Linked DNA regions of Cecembia calidifontis. The protein of the gene in region 1 interacts with the protein of each later gene in a pairwise test. Links are inferred from orthologs where the notes say so. Each region holds a gene or a part of one and is shown in the gene's direction. Other genes may lie near its edges.

The links.
Region 2: the proteins of BC751_RS01430 (region 1) and groL interact in binary tests that used the Escherichia coli proteins (3 or more experiments, as listed by UniProt). The link is inferred for Cecembia calidifontis from one-to-one orthologs.

What each region holds. Positions count from the first base shown.
Region 1 is NZ_SGXG01000001.1:323,534-330,009, forward strand. The notes cover bases 1,279-3,986. They hold BC751_RS01430 (nucleotide exchange factor GrpE), read left to right. Parts: upstream 1,279-2,206; coding sequence 2,207-2,767; downstream 2,768-3,986. Other genes in these bases: obgE (GTPase ObgE), read left to right, coding at 1,279-2,135; dnaJ (molecular chaperone DnaJ), read left to right, coding at 2,777-3,883; BC751_RS01440 (hypothetical protein), read left to right, coding at 3,959-3,986. In the rest of the region: BC751_RS01420 (IS1380 family transposase), read right to left, coding at 1-997; more of obgE, read left to right, coding at 1,140-1,278; more of BC751_RS01440, read left to right, coding at 3,987-4,846; BC751_RS01445 (ABC transporter ATP-binding protein), read left to right, coding at 4,887-5,789; BC751_RS01450 (ABC transporter permease), read left to right, coding at 5,782-6,476. UniProt on the Escherichia coli protein: Participates actively in the response to hyperosmotic and heat shock by preventing the aggregation of stress-denatured proteins, in association with DnaK and GrpE. It is the nucleotide exchange factor for DnaK and may function as a thermosensor.
Region 2 is NZ_SGXG01000001.1:4,156,910-4,163,650, forward strand. What follows is about bases 2,617-5,589. They hold groL (chaperonin GroEL), read left to right. Parts: upstream 2,617-3,275; coding sequence 3,276-4,904; downstream 4,905-5,589. Other genes in these bases: BC751_RS17875 (hypothetical protein), read right to left, coding at 2,617-2,736; BC751_RS17880 (co-chaperone GroES), read left to right, coding at 2,955-3,233; BC751_RS17890 (response regulator), read left to right, coding at 5,095-5,469; corA (magnesium/cobalt transporter CorA), read left to right, coding at 5,466-5,589. Outside these bases: BC751_RS17855 (sigma-54 interaction domain-containing protein), read left to right, coding at 1-66; LPS assembly lipoprotein LptE, read left to right, coding at 53-595; BC751_RS17865 (hypothetical protein), read left to right, coding at 633-1,586; preprotein translocase subunit SecG, read left to right, coding at 1,590-1,961; more of BC751_RS17875, read right to left, coding at 2,029-2,616; more of corA, read left to right, coding at 5,590-6,476; proB (glutamate 5-kinase), read left to right, coding at 6,571-6,741.

The sequences.
Region 1 (6,476 bases):
TTACAACAGCTTCATTGGACGATGTATGTTCATTGGTCAGAATAGCCCTGTAAGTAAATGCATCTCCACTAAACACATCTGCCTGCCCGTCTTTACGCCTGATTCTGGTAATGACCAGCCTGTAAGACCTGTCTTTACCGAAAGGTTTGTAGTCGGATAGGTCAGTAACTTCCATTTCCTGTACACCCAAACGTATTTTCTGCCACTTCTCAGGGGCTATACTTCCAAGGATATTATCCAGTTTGGCACATCTGTTTGCCCGTATATAAAAGCTTTCGGTATGTGCTTCCAGTGTGCGGAGAACTTCTTCCTGATAGGATGCTGAATCGGCTCTGAACCTTCCGATACGGATATTTTCATTGGTAAGCTGCCCAAACATGCGTGTAAGTGTATCAGCCTGCAAATATTTGGCCTGACTGTTGCCATTTCTGCCCTCTACGTACACAGGAATGGCCTGTGAAAATTCAGGATGTGCTATGGAAGCTACACCTGGCTGATATCCATAGACGTGTTTATATGTCTTTTTTGAATCGTACTTTTCAGTTGGAATGACGGTGTTGTCATAATCGAGGTCGTAAACAACACCTGACTTGAGTAATCCGGTCTTACAAGCTGATTTTAACAACAAGCTGTTGAGTTTTCCATTGATATTAAATTCATGGCTTACTCCACTGGACGGATTTATAAAGAGTTCTGTATCAACAGCAAGCTCTTTGATACCTCTCAGAATTGTATCGGCACTGCATACTGAAAATGAAGGGACCTGTTCAAGTGCGTCTCTCAAGTGAACATTGATATCTTCAGTACAGTCGCCACCATTAAAGAAAATAGCCATATGATTGGCGAAAATGTCACTGTATGAAAACCCTCCCCTTAAGGCTCTAACCCCCAATTGATTATCAATGAGTTCTGGGAGACCAGAATTTTTGAAAGAGTTAAAAACAAAATTAAAACCTCCGAAAGGTGTGATTTTTTCTGTCGAATTCGTAATTTTCATACCGCTTATCAAGGATGTGTGGTAACACCTAAATAAGTGAAAAAAAAACGAGCCGGAAAAGCCTGAATTGAATAAATTCAGCCACTTTTTCGGCTTTTTTTAAATCCGCCCTGCGGATTTAAGGTATTAAAATTCTAAAACGGTGGCAGAAAGCAATTTCATTGATTACGTAAAATTTTGCTCAAGATCAGGGGCTGGGGGTGCAGGCTCAGTACATTTCCGAAGGGAAAAACATGTCCCGAAAGGTGGCCCGGACGGTGGTGATGGAGGAAGGGGCGGCCACATCATTTTGCGTGGCAATGCCCAACTTTGGACCCTATTACACCTTAAATATAAGAAACATGTAATTGCAGAAGATGGCAAAGGCGGAGAAGGAGGAAGAAGAAAGGGACGTGACGGAAAAGATGTTGTTTTGGAAGTACCTTTGGGCACGGTTGCCAAAGATGCAGAAACAGGGGAAGTCAGATTTGAAATCACCGAAGATGGACAAGAAGTAATTTTGACACCTGGGGGAAGAGGTGGTTTAGGGAACGATCATTTTAAAACCTCCACCAATCAGGCGCCACATTTCGCCCAGCCCGGTGAGCCAGGTATTGAAGAATGGATCATTCTCGAACTCAAATTGCTTGCAGACGTGGGTTTGGTAGGTTTCCCAAATGCGGGCAAATCCACTTTACTTTCCAGTATTTCTGCCGCCAAACCTGAAATCGGAGATTATCCATTTACCACTTTAGTTCCCAATCTGGGTGTTATCCCATACAGGGATGGTAAATCCTTTGTCATGGCCGACATTCCGGGGATTATCGAAGGAGCATCTGAAGGCAGGGGGCTTGGTCTGAGGTTCTTGAGACACATCGAAAGAAACTCTATTCTTCTTTTTATGATACCAGCTGATGCTGACAGTATCTCAGGCCAATACAAAATCTTGTTTGGAGAACTTCAAAAATACAACCCTGAACTGTTGGATAAGAAACGGCTCCTGGCGATTACTAAATCAGATATGCTGGATGAAGAATTAATGGAACAAATGAAATCAGAAATCCCAAAAGACCTTCCATCGGTTTTCATTTCATCCGTGACGGGATACAACTTAGACAGGCTAAAAGACATGCTTTGGCAGGCCATCAATATGCCATAAAGTGCCAGTTTGTCAGTAAATCTGTAGTGGCAAATTAATTGATAAAGGATTCATGTAAAATTTTGAGAAAGATGAGTGAGAAAGAAACCATAAAAGATGAGCCAACCGCTTCCCAGGAACAGGAGCTTACAGAAAATGTGAAGGAGCAAGAAACCAATGCTTCACCAGAAGCAGATCAATCCAAAGAAGAAAAGCTTCAACTGGAAGTGGAAGACCTCAAGGACAAATACCTAAGACTTTACTCTGAATTTGAAAATTATAGAAGGAGAACTTCCAAAGAACGTTTGGATCTGATCAAAACAGCTTCTGAGGACCTTATCAAAGAGATTCTCCCGATATTGGATGATTTTGAGCGTGCATTTAAGGCCAGTGAAAAAGAAGATGATGCCGCCAAAGTCAGGGAAGGACATGAGCTGGTTTTCCATAAACTGGTAAAAACTTTGGAAAACAAAGGGGTAAAGGTAATGGAAAATCTGATCGGTAATCCATTTGATGCGGATACGCAGGAAGCAATCACCCAAATCCCTGCTCCTACCGAAGACATGAAGGGCAAGGTTATAGATGTAGTGGAGAAAGGATATACTCTAGGAGAAAAAGTAATCCGATTTGCAAAGGTAGTAACAGGATCTTAATCACGAATTATGGCAAAAAGAGATTATTATGAGGTATTGGGAGTCTCCAAAAGCGCAAGCCCGGAGGAGATAAAAAAGGCCTACAGAAAGCTGGCCATCCAATACCATCCCGATAAAAACCCTGACAATCCGGAAGCTGAGGAAAAATTCAAGGAGGCAGCAGAAGCCTATGAAGTCCTGAGCAATCCTGAAAAACGTCAGCGATATGACCAATTCGGCCATCAGGGGCTTGGTGGTAATGGCGGCTTCGGAGCCGGCGGCATGAATATGGAAGACATATTCTCCCAATTTGGAGATATCTTTGGAGGAGGAGGGTTTGAATCCTTCTTTGGTGGCGGAAGAAGCGGCAGAAGGACAAAAAAAGGCACTAACCTCAGGGTAAAACTCAAATTGAACCTTAGGGAAATTGCCAATGGCGTGGAAAAGAAAATCAAGGTCAAGCGCCAGGTGCTCGCAGACGGTGTTACATTCAAAACATGTAGTACCTGTCAAGGTTCAGGTCAGATCAAAAAAGTGGTCAATACCATGCTTGGCCAGATGGTTTCAGCAAGCACTTGCCATGTTTGTGGTGGCAATGGTCAGATCGTGGACAAAAAGCCCGCTGAAGCAGATGCCAGGGGATTGATCCTCAAAGAGGAAGTCATTACTATTAATATTCCGGCCGGTGTAGCTGACGGCATGCAGCTGAGCATGTCCGGCAAAGGAAACGAAACTGCCGGAGGTATCCCGGGAGATCTGCTGATCGTAATTGAAGAAATTGAGGGCGATATACTTCACAGAGATGGCAACAATGTAGTCTATGACTTATATATAAGCTTTATAGATGCGGCTCTTGGTGCACAAATCGAGGTTCCAACCATCGATGGAAAAGTTAAGATAAAAATCGAACCAGGAACACAAAGCGGAAAAATCTTAAGACTGAAAGGCAAAGGTATCAGGGATATCAATGGATACAGCAGAGGAGACCAACTCATCCATGTGAATGTTTGGACGCCAAAACAACTCAGCAAAGAGGAAAGACAAATCCTTGAAGGCCTGAGAAATTCCGAGAATTTCAAACCTTCCCCTGACTCAGGGGAAAAGAGTTTTTTCGATAAGATGAAAGAATTCTTCTAAAGTCTAAGCCGGTTTTTTGACCGGCTTTTTTTATACCTTTAAAACCTTTTATTTTGGTAGTCGTAACTTAACCGTATGCAGGTAAGATTATACTTGGTATTATGTTTCTTATTAGGGATCTACACCCTTGCTAAAGCCCAGATTACCAAAGAGTTTAAGGCAGAACAGAAGGAAGGATTCAATCTGGTCCAGTTGGACTTTAATGTCTATAAGGGAATTTCTGAAATCAAGCGGCACAAAGATGAAAGTCCTGTCTTGGTTTCCTGCCAATTGGCCAAGGTAAACATACTTCCTTCTTTTAGCCATGAAATAAAGAATAATGTACTCAATACCTCCTTGGTACACAGGAATGTAGAATCCGAAAATCTTGGCAAAAGCCTATCCTATAAACTTTTTTCGAGCAGCAATGATGATTTTGACCATACCTGGAAAGTGGGCCTAAACTCCCATTACTTATATGCGTTGAATTTTCATTTTGGAATAGGGAAAGCCATTTTTGACCTTTCCCACTTACCGATATCCAACTGCATCATCAAATCGGCAAGTGCAGATATCAAACTGGATTACAGTCAGAAAATGGCCAACTCTGTCAAAATGGACACCATGATGGTCAGCATCAACATGGGGTCCTTGGAGGCCAATCACCTCAATTTGACCAATGCGAAAAAAATGATTTTCGAAGCCAACTATGGGACATTGAATCTTACTGTTTCAGAAAAAATGTCTGAACCTTGTCAGATAAATGCAACTGTTGGCGCAGGCAAAGTTGATTTCCATCTACAGGATGACAGTCAGCCTCTCATCGTTAAAATTAAATCAACTGCGATGAGCCGAACCCATATCCCAAAGCATTTTAGGGAAATTGCACCCAAGACTTATGTGAATAAGGCATACAATGAAAAAGCGACAAACCTGATGAAACTGACCATAGATGTTTCAGTGGGTTCTGTCACTATTAAATAATTACTGAACTTTTTACTATTTTTAGCCAAAACCTACAGCCTTGTATATTCTAGAAATACAACATCTCAACAAGTCATACGGAAATACCAAAGCCCTTCATGAGATTGACCTGCTCATACCCAAAGGAATGATTTTTGGCATTCTTGGGCCAAATGGTGCCGGAAAGACCTCCTTGATCCGGATCATTAATCAGATTATAGACAAAGATTCAGGAAAAATATTCTTCAAGGGAGAACCATTGCAGAGAAAACATATCAGCCAGATAGGATATCTTCCTGAAGAAAGAGGTCTGTACAAAAAAATGAATGTGTGGGATCAACTGGTCTACTTTGCCAGACTGAAAGGCCTCTCTGCCCACGAAGCCAACACCAAAGTCAACCATTGGCTGGAAAAACTGGAAATTGCCCATTGGAAGCAAAAAAGAATAGATGACCTTTCTAAAGGTATGGCCCAGAAGATTCAGTTTATCTCTGCCGTCATCCATGGACCAGAACTGATTATTCTGGACGAGCCTTTTTCAGGTTTTGATCCGGTCAATGCAGAAGTCATCAAAAATGAAATCCTTGAACTGAGAGCAAGAGGTGCTACTCTCCTACTTTCCACCCATAGAATGGAATCCGTGGAGCAGTTGTGTGATGAAATCGCCATGTTCAACAAATCTGAAAAAATTCTCTCCGGGAGGCTTTCGGACATTAAAAACCAATTCCGGAAAAATGAATTTGAAATCAGCATTCAGGTCACAAATGAAGAAGCCATTCCAAATTCCTGGAAATTGCGGGCTGAGGGGCCTGAAAAAACCTATATAGCTGGTTTAGACCAAAAAACCACCAATGAGCTGCTGGAGACAGCCATGGAAATAGGTCAGGTCAAGGGTTTTAAGGAAATACTCCCCACCATGGAACAAATATTTATCCAACAAGTAAAAAACCACAGCAATGGATAAGGTCTGGCTTGTTATCAAAAGAGAATACCTGTCCCGGGTACAAAAAAAGTCATTTCTTCTGGCCACGATTCTCACCCCGCTGATATTCCCTGCGATCATGGGTTTATTCCTTTGGATCGCCTTCGATGATATGGAAAGGCCCACACTGAGTATTATTGAGGTGGTGGATGAAAACAACCTGTTTTTTGTCGAAAGCTCGGAACAATATGCCTTTTCTTTTTCCAATACCCCATTGGAAGAGGCCAAGCGGATGGTAAGAGAAGGAGAAAGGTTTGGACTTTTATACATACCGGTCCTTGATCTCACAAAACCAAGTGGAATCACCTTTTACAGTGAAAAAACGCCCAGCATGGGACTTATTTCTTTCATCGAGGGCAGTCTCAAAAGGAGAATTGAAGAACAGCGTATGTACAAGGCGGGATTAGATCCCGAAATTCTTTCAGCTTACCGAACCAAAGTCAATATACAGACGGTCAATCTGGATACTTCAGGTCAGGAAAAAATATCAGATGCTACTGTAAATTATGTTTTGGGCTTCTTTTCAGGAATCCTGATCTACATTTTCATTTTTGTGTATGGCAATCAGATCATGCAGGGGGTGATTGAAGAAAAATCAAGCAGGATCATTGAAATACTGGTTTCCTCTATCAAGCCTTTTCAGCTAATGGTAGGGAAGATAATTGGCAT
Region 2 (6,741 bases), 3.8 Mb from region 1 along the record:
GCAAGTGACCTGGGCATATCAGAAAGGACGCTTTACAGAAAAATCAAGCAGTATGGCATCGATTAAAAATATACTGACAGGCATTTTGCTGATCTTCACTTTGTGGACTTTGCAGGCATGTTCGGTAAGTTACAGTTTCACCGGTACCAATATTGATTATAATGTTATCAAGACTTTTTCTGTAGAGAATTTCTTCAATGATTCCGGAGGAGGACCAGCTAATATGGAGCAAACCTTCACTGAATCTTTGAAGGATTTTTACCAAAGAAATACCCAATTGGAATTGGTAAGGAATAACGGGGATCTTCAATTTGCCGGTTCGATCACCCGATATACCATTACTCCGCAAGCCACCGTAAGTACAAGAGACCCCAACCTTCCCGACAGAGCGGGACAAATGAGGTTAAGCATTACTGTGGAAGTAGAATATACCAATACGGTAAAAGAAGAGGAAAGCCTGAAAAGGAGCTTTTCTTTCTTCGAAGATTATGACCCAAGGACCACTTCTATTTTGCAGGTGGAAAGTGTTTTGATTGAGCGGATTTTCGATAGTATCATCCAGGATATTTTCACCGCCACAGTGGCCAATTGGTAAAAATTAGTAAATTGAGCAAAAAACAAAATCTAAAACAGTGAATCCGATACAGCTTCTTGGAATCATTCAACGTGCACATCATTTGGACAAAGATGATGTAACGGAACTGCTCAAGCTGCATGAGACCTTCCCCTATTTCCAGATTCCAAAAGTTTTATTGGCAAAATTTGAGTACAAGAAGGCAGGAAGAAGTGAAAATGAAATCCTTCCGTGGGCTGCCATCACCTCCCCTGATAGGGCTTGGCTAAAAAAACTTATTGAAACAGATCAGCTTTTTGAAGAACAAAGCCCAGCCCTTTCCAAACGACTACAGGAACTGGAGGAAAAGAAAAAAATTGAAGAAGGCAAAAATTTTATAGATGACTTAGAAGGTCACCTGATTCCGGAAACAAAAAAAAGTACAACTACCAAAGATCTTACCGCTACCCTAAAAAAACTAGGGGAAGACCTTGCCCAAAGTAAATTGAAGGCGCTGGAAAAGCTTGACGGACTGAGTAAAAAAACCGAATCCAAAGTTGAACCTACTGAAAGCCCTTCACCAGTCCCGCAGGTAGAAAGTGTAAAAGAAGTTTCAGAGGAATTAAAAGTGGAGGCCAAAACCGGCGAAACCAACAATGAGGTTACCACAAAACCAAAAAGAAGAAACCATCACAAAGATGAACTGATCGAATCGATCAGGAAAAAAGAGAAAAAAGAAATACTTGATAAAAAGAAGCTGGAGCAAATTGATATCATCAAAGCATTCAGCAAAAAAGAAATTAAACTGGCCACCCTCAAAGAAATTGAGGATATTCAGAAGCAAGACGACCTTTCTGAAAAGAGCACCAAGCTCAATCCATCTCTAATCACAGAATCCTATGCACGGATTTTGACTAAGCAGGGAAAAAAAGAAAGGGCAAAAGAAATTTATAAGAAATTAATGGTGAAGTTTCCGGATAAAAACACTTATTTTGCGGACCTGATCAAAGAATTGGAAGAAATTAAAGATTAAAATATGTTTACCTTACTCATCAGTATCATTATCGTATTGGCTGTTCTGTTGGTCTTGGTTATCCTGGCTCAGGATTCCAAAGGAGGCGTTGGTGCAGCATTTGGGGGCAGTGCGTCCCAAATAATGGGTGTTACCAAAACAGGAAATATCCTTGAAAAATCTACTTGGATTCTATCCATCGCTATTTTGGTTTTGTCCCTGACTTCCGCTGCATTCTACAGCAAAGATAACAGCGGTGATTTCACTTCCCCAAACATTGAAAATGCCAAAAAGCAGATTATCAATCCTACATTTGGAGACGTTGAAAGCCTCCTTCCTTCCAGCAGTGAGGATACCGCTCAGGAAGAGGGAGAAAACAATCCTGAAAACGAATAAAAACTATTCTTCTCCCAAAAAAGAGGCTGTCCCTAATTTTTGGACAGCCTCTTTTTTTTCTCAATTACTAATCCACCGTTTTCAACAATAACCTTTTGCTGATAGGCAAAAAGCTCTCATGCAAAGGAATAACATGCGGACTGTTGATCCTATAGGTCGCGGGATTAGGAAGCTCTTTATAGGTTTTAATAAGGTCAAGTTTTATCTGTTCAAAGGTCTGAGTGATACTTTTTCTTACCTTATGGACAAGCTGCATCATGATACCCTTGAAAGAGTCCAGGCTTGTTTGAAAAAGGTTCACTTTGTACCTGTAAACATAGATATCTTTGCTTTTTTCAAATGAAAGAAGCGCATAACCTTCCTTCTGATAGATGGGGGAAAGCCCAACAGGTTCTATGGACATTTCCTGTTCAAGAAAATCATAAATACCTCTCCCTTCTTCAATAGCCTTTTTGATCTGAGGAAGGGAATAGTTTACAATTTCCTCCAATTGTTGCATGAGATCGTCATCAAAAACCAAAGGCTTATACTTTAATTTCATTTCCTGAAAATCCGGCCCTTGAAGCATTTTTGGAAAGGAAGACTTGAGTTGTTCCCTATTTTCGGAAAAGGTTTTTAGCTTGGAATAATGTTGGATCAATTCCGCCAAAGGGGGATAGAGTTTAACTTCCTTGAATTGTGACTCCACATGCTGGAGATAGGCCAAAAGGACGTATTTCTTATATTCAAAATCAATCCATCCTTCAGTAATCCAATTTTCTGACAAGGTTTTCATAGGTACATACTTTGGCAAAAATTTAACAAAAACTGACAAAAGAAAAAAGGAGTGGGGAAAAATTGACAGTAGGACAATTTTGAAAAGCAAAGACTGACACAAAACTGACAATTTTTTACGCCTTTATGTCATGTTTAAATCTGCCATCAAATTTGGCACAGGAAATGATTATTAGGGAGTGTAACATTTTAGAACTAACCTTTAAAAGTTTAATAATTATGTCAAAAGTTAACATCCAACCTCTTGCGGACAGAGTTCTGGTAGAACCTGCTGCAGCTGAAGAGAAAACTGCCTCCGGACTTTACATCCCGGATACTGCAAAAGAAAAGCCTCAAAGAGGAACTGTAGTAGCAGTAGGAACTGGCAAAAAAGATGAACCATTGACTGTAAAAGTAGGTGACACTGTACTTTATGGCAAATATGCCGGTACAGAACTTTCTGTAGATGGTCATGACTACTTGATCATGAGAGAGTCTGACATCTTCGCAATTCTCTAATCATCTATCAAAAACAATCAAAAACTTAAAAGAACAAAAAAAATGGCTAAAGAATTATTTTTCGATACCAACGCAAGAGACAGATTGAAAAAAGGTGTGGATGCTCTTGCTGACGCAGTTAAAGTTACCTTGGGTCCAAAAGGTAGAAACGTAATCATTGACAAAAAATTTGGTGCTCCTACCATTACCAAAGATGGTGTTTCCGTAGCAAAAGAAATCGAATTGGCTGAGCCAATTGAAAATATGGGCGCCCAGTTGGTAAAAGAAGTAGCTTCCAAAACAGCTGACAATGCAGGTGACGGTACTACCACTGCTACTGTTTTGACTCAGGCCATCTTCAATGCAGGCATCAAAAACGTAGCTGCTGGTGCAAACCCAATGGATCTAAAGAGAGGTATTGACAAGGCGGTTGCGGCAGTGGTAGCCCAGTTGAAAGCCAATTCCAAAGCCATCTCGACCTCCAAAGAAATCCAGCAAGTGGCTACTGTTTCTGCCAACAACGACGAAGAGATCGGTAAGATGATTGCTGATGCCATGGACAAAGTGGGCAAAGACGGTGTAATCACAGTGGAAGAAGCAAAAGGTACCGAAACCGAAGTGAGAACTGTAGAAGGTATGCAGTTTGACAGAGGTTACCTTTCTCCATACTTTGTGACCAACACAGAGAAAATGGAAGCTGAATTGGATAGACCTTATATCCTGATCTACGACAAGAAGATTTCTTCAATGAAGGAACTGCTTCCTATCCTTGAGCCAGTAGCTCAGTCCGGCAAACCATTACTGATCATCGCTGAAGATGTGGATGGTGAGGCGTTGGCTACCTTGGTAGTAAACAAAATCAGAGGTGCCTTGAAAGTAGCTGCTGTTAAAGCTCCTGGCTTCGGTGACAGAAGAAAAGCAATGTTGGAAGATATTGCCATTCTTACCGGTGGTACAGTAATCTCTGAAGAAAGAGGTTATAAATTGGAGAATGCTACTGTAGATTACTTAGGTACTGCAGAAAAAGTTAACATCGACAAAGACAATACCACCATTGTCAATGGTGCGGGTGAGTCCAGTCATATTCAGGCAAGAATTGCTGAAATCAAATCTCAAATTGAAAAAACAACCTCTGACTATGACAGAGAAAAGCTTCAGGAAAGATTGGCCAAATTGTCAGGCGGGGTAGCCATCCTGTACATAGGCGCAGCTACTGAAGTAGAAATGAAAGAGAAAAAAGATAGAGTAGATGATGCCCTACATGCTACCAGAGCTGCTGTACAAGAAGGTGTAGTAGTAGGTGGTGGTGTTGCTTTGGTAAGAGCATCTTCTGCCTTGGATAATCTCAAAGGTGACAACGATGACCAAGATACAGGTATCAATATCGTAAGACAGGCTATCGAGGCACCATTGAGAACTATTGTTGAAAACGCCGGAGGTGAAGGTTCTGTAGTGGTTAACAAAATCAAAGAAAACAAAGGGAACTTTGGTTACAATGCCCGTACAGACGTATACGAAGACTTATTTGAGGCCGGTGTAATCGACCCAACTAAAGTGACAAGATTGGCCTTGGAAAACGCAGCATCCATTGCAGCCCTTCTGTTGACTACCGAATGTGTGGTAGCTGACGTGAAAGAAGATACTCCAGCTATGCCACCTATGGGCGGCGGAGGAATGGGCGGAATGATGTAATCTCAAGACCATCCAGATAAATAAAGGGAGCGATTTGCTCCCTTTTTAATTTTAAAAGATGACAAACCTACTAATTCAGTAGATTTTTTGAAGAAATCAATATCATATGGATACCATCCTGACGTTAATTCCATATATTTGATATTGGATTCAAAAAAATTTCGCTTTTCTTTTTGTGAAACCATTGCCCATGGCTATTTATCAGTCCATTATTCTTGTAGATGATGACCCTGTCAATAACTTAATCAACAAGAGGTTGATAAGCAAATTGCATATAGCCGATCAAGTAGAAGAATTTTTGGAAGCAGAGAATGCCTTGGACCGCATCAAAGATTTCAGCAAAGACAGCAAAATATTAATCTTATTGGATATCAATATGCCTGTAATGAACGGTTGGGATTTTTTGAATTTTTATATGGAAAAATTTCAGGATCGTAATGATAAGATTGTAGTACTCTCAAGCTCAATCGATTTTCAGGACAGACAAAAGGCGCTCTCATACAATATCGTGGAAGCATTTTTGGAAAAACCCCTCACCATTGAGAAAATGAAAAGCATTCTATGACGGATTTATCTCCAATAAATGATAACCCTATTAGTTTAGAATTGATCTGCTTCGGCGAGGGTCATTTTGAAAAACACCACATTACCGATTTAAGCCAAATCCCCCCATTTTTGGAACAGGAACATAAGTTTTGGCTCAACGTCACCTCTCTGAACAACTTAGATCTTCTGAATGAGATCAAAGTTATTTTTGATATTCACAGCATGGCATTGGAAGATATCCTCAACACCCAAGAAAGGCCAAAAGTGGAGGTTTTCGATCATTTTATACTTATTGTGGTCAAAATGCTATACACCAGAACAGAAATTGTTGATCTGGAGACTGAACAAATCAGTATAGTTATTGGAAAAAACTATGTGATCTCCTTTCAGGAAAACAAGTATGATGTTTTTGACGGCATTAGATCCAGACTGGAGAATCCATCCGGAAAAATCCGAAAGCATGGAACAGATTACTTTGCCTATACGCTTCTGGATGCAATTGTAGATGAATACTACGCCATTTTGGAGAAAATTACCGATCAAATTGAGGTCCTTGAAGAAAAAATCATCAATGAAGACAAAAAAATAAGACTTGGGGAAATTTACACCCAAAGGAAATCCATCCAGCTTCTCAAAAAAGTAATTTGGCCCACAAGAGAATTGCTTTCTACCCTCAAAAAGACTGAATCCTTTCTTATCAAAAGGAGAACCCTGCCTTTCATCAATGACATATATGAGCAATCTGTTCAAATCATGGATAACCTGGAGATGCAAAGAGAGTCTATCACTACACTTGTCGAAATCTTCATGACTAACATATCCCTGAGACAAAATGATGTGATGAAGACACTAACCATTATTGCTACGATTTTTATACCCTTAACTTTTTTGGCGGGGGTCTATGGGATGAATTTTGAATACATGCCGGAATTGAAATGGAAATATGGCTATTGGTTTACTTGGATCATATTTCTTGGTATTTCGATCATAATGGTCTTTTACTTTAAGAGGAAAAGGTGGTTCTAAACACCACATTTTTTTGAACCCATTAAATACAGGTAATTTTAGCGTTTTTTCAACAGAAAGGTTAATTTTGTTAAATTTTAACAATCAAACAGCAATTCCTTTGCAAACCTGCGTCATAAAAATCGGATCCAATGTGATCACTCAAGAGTCTGGAATGCCTGATTTTTTAAGGATAAAGTCGCTTTGCGTGCAGGTTGCCTCATTAAAAAATAAAGGAATAAGGGTAATTTTGGTCACATCAGGAGCAGTTGCCTTTGGAAGAAAA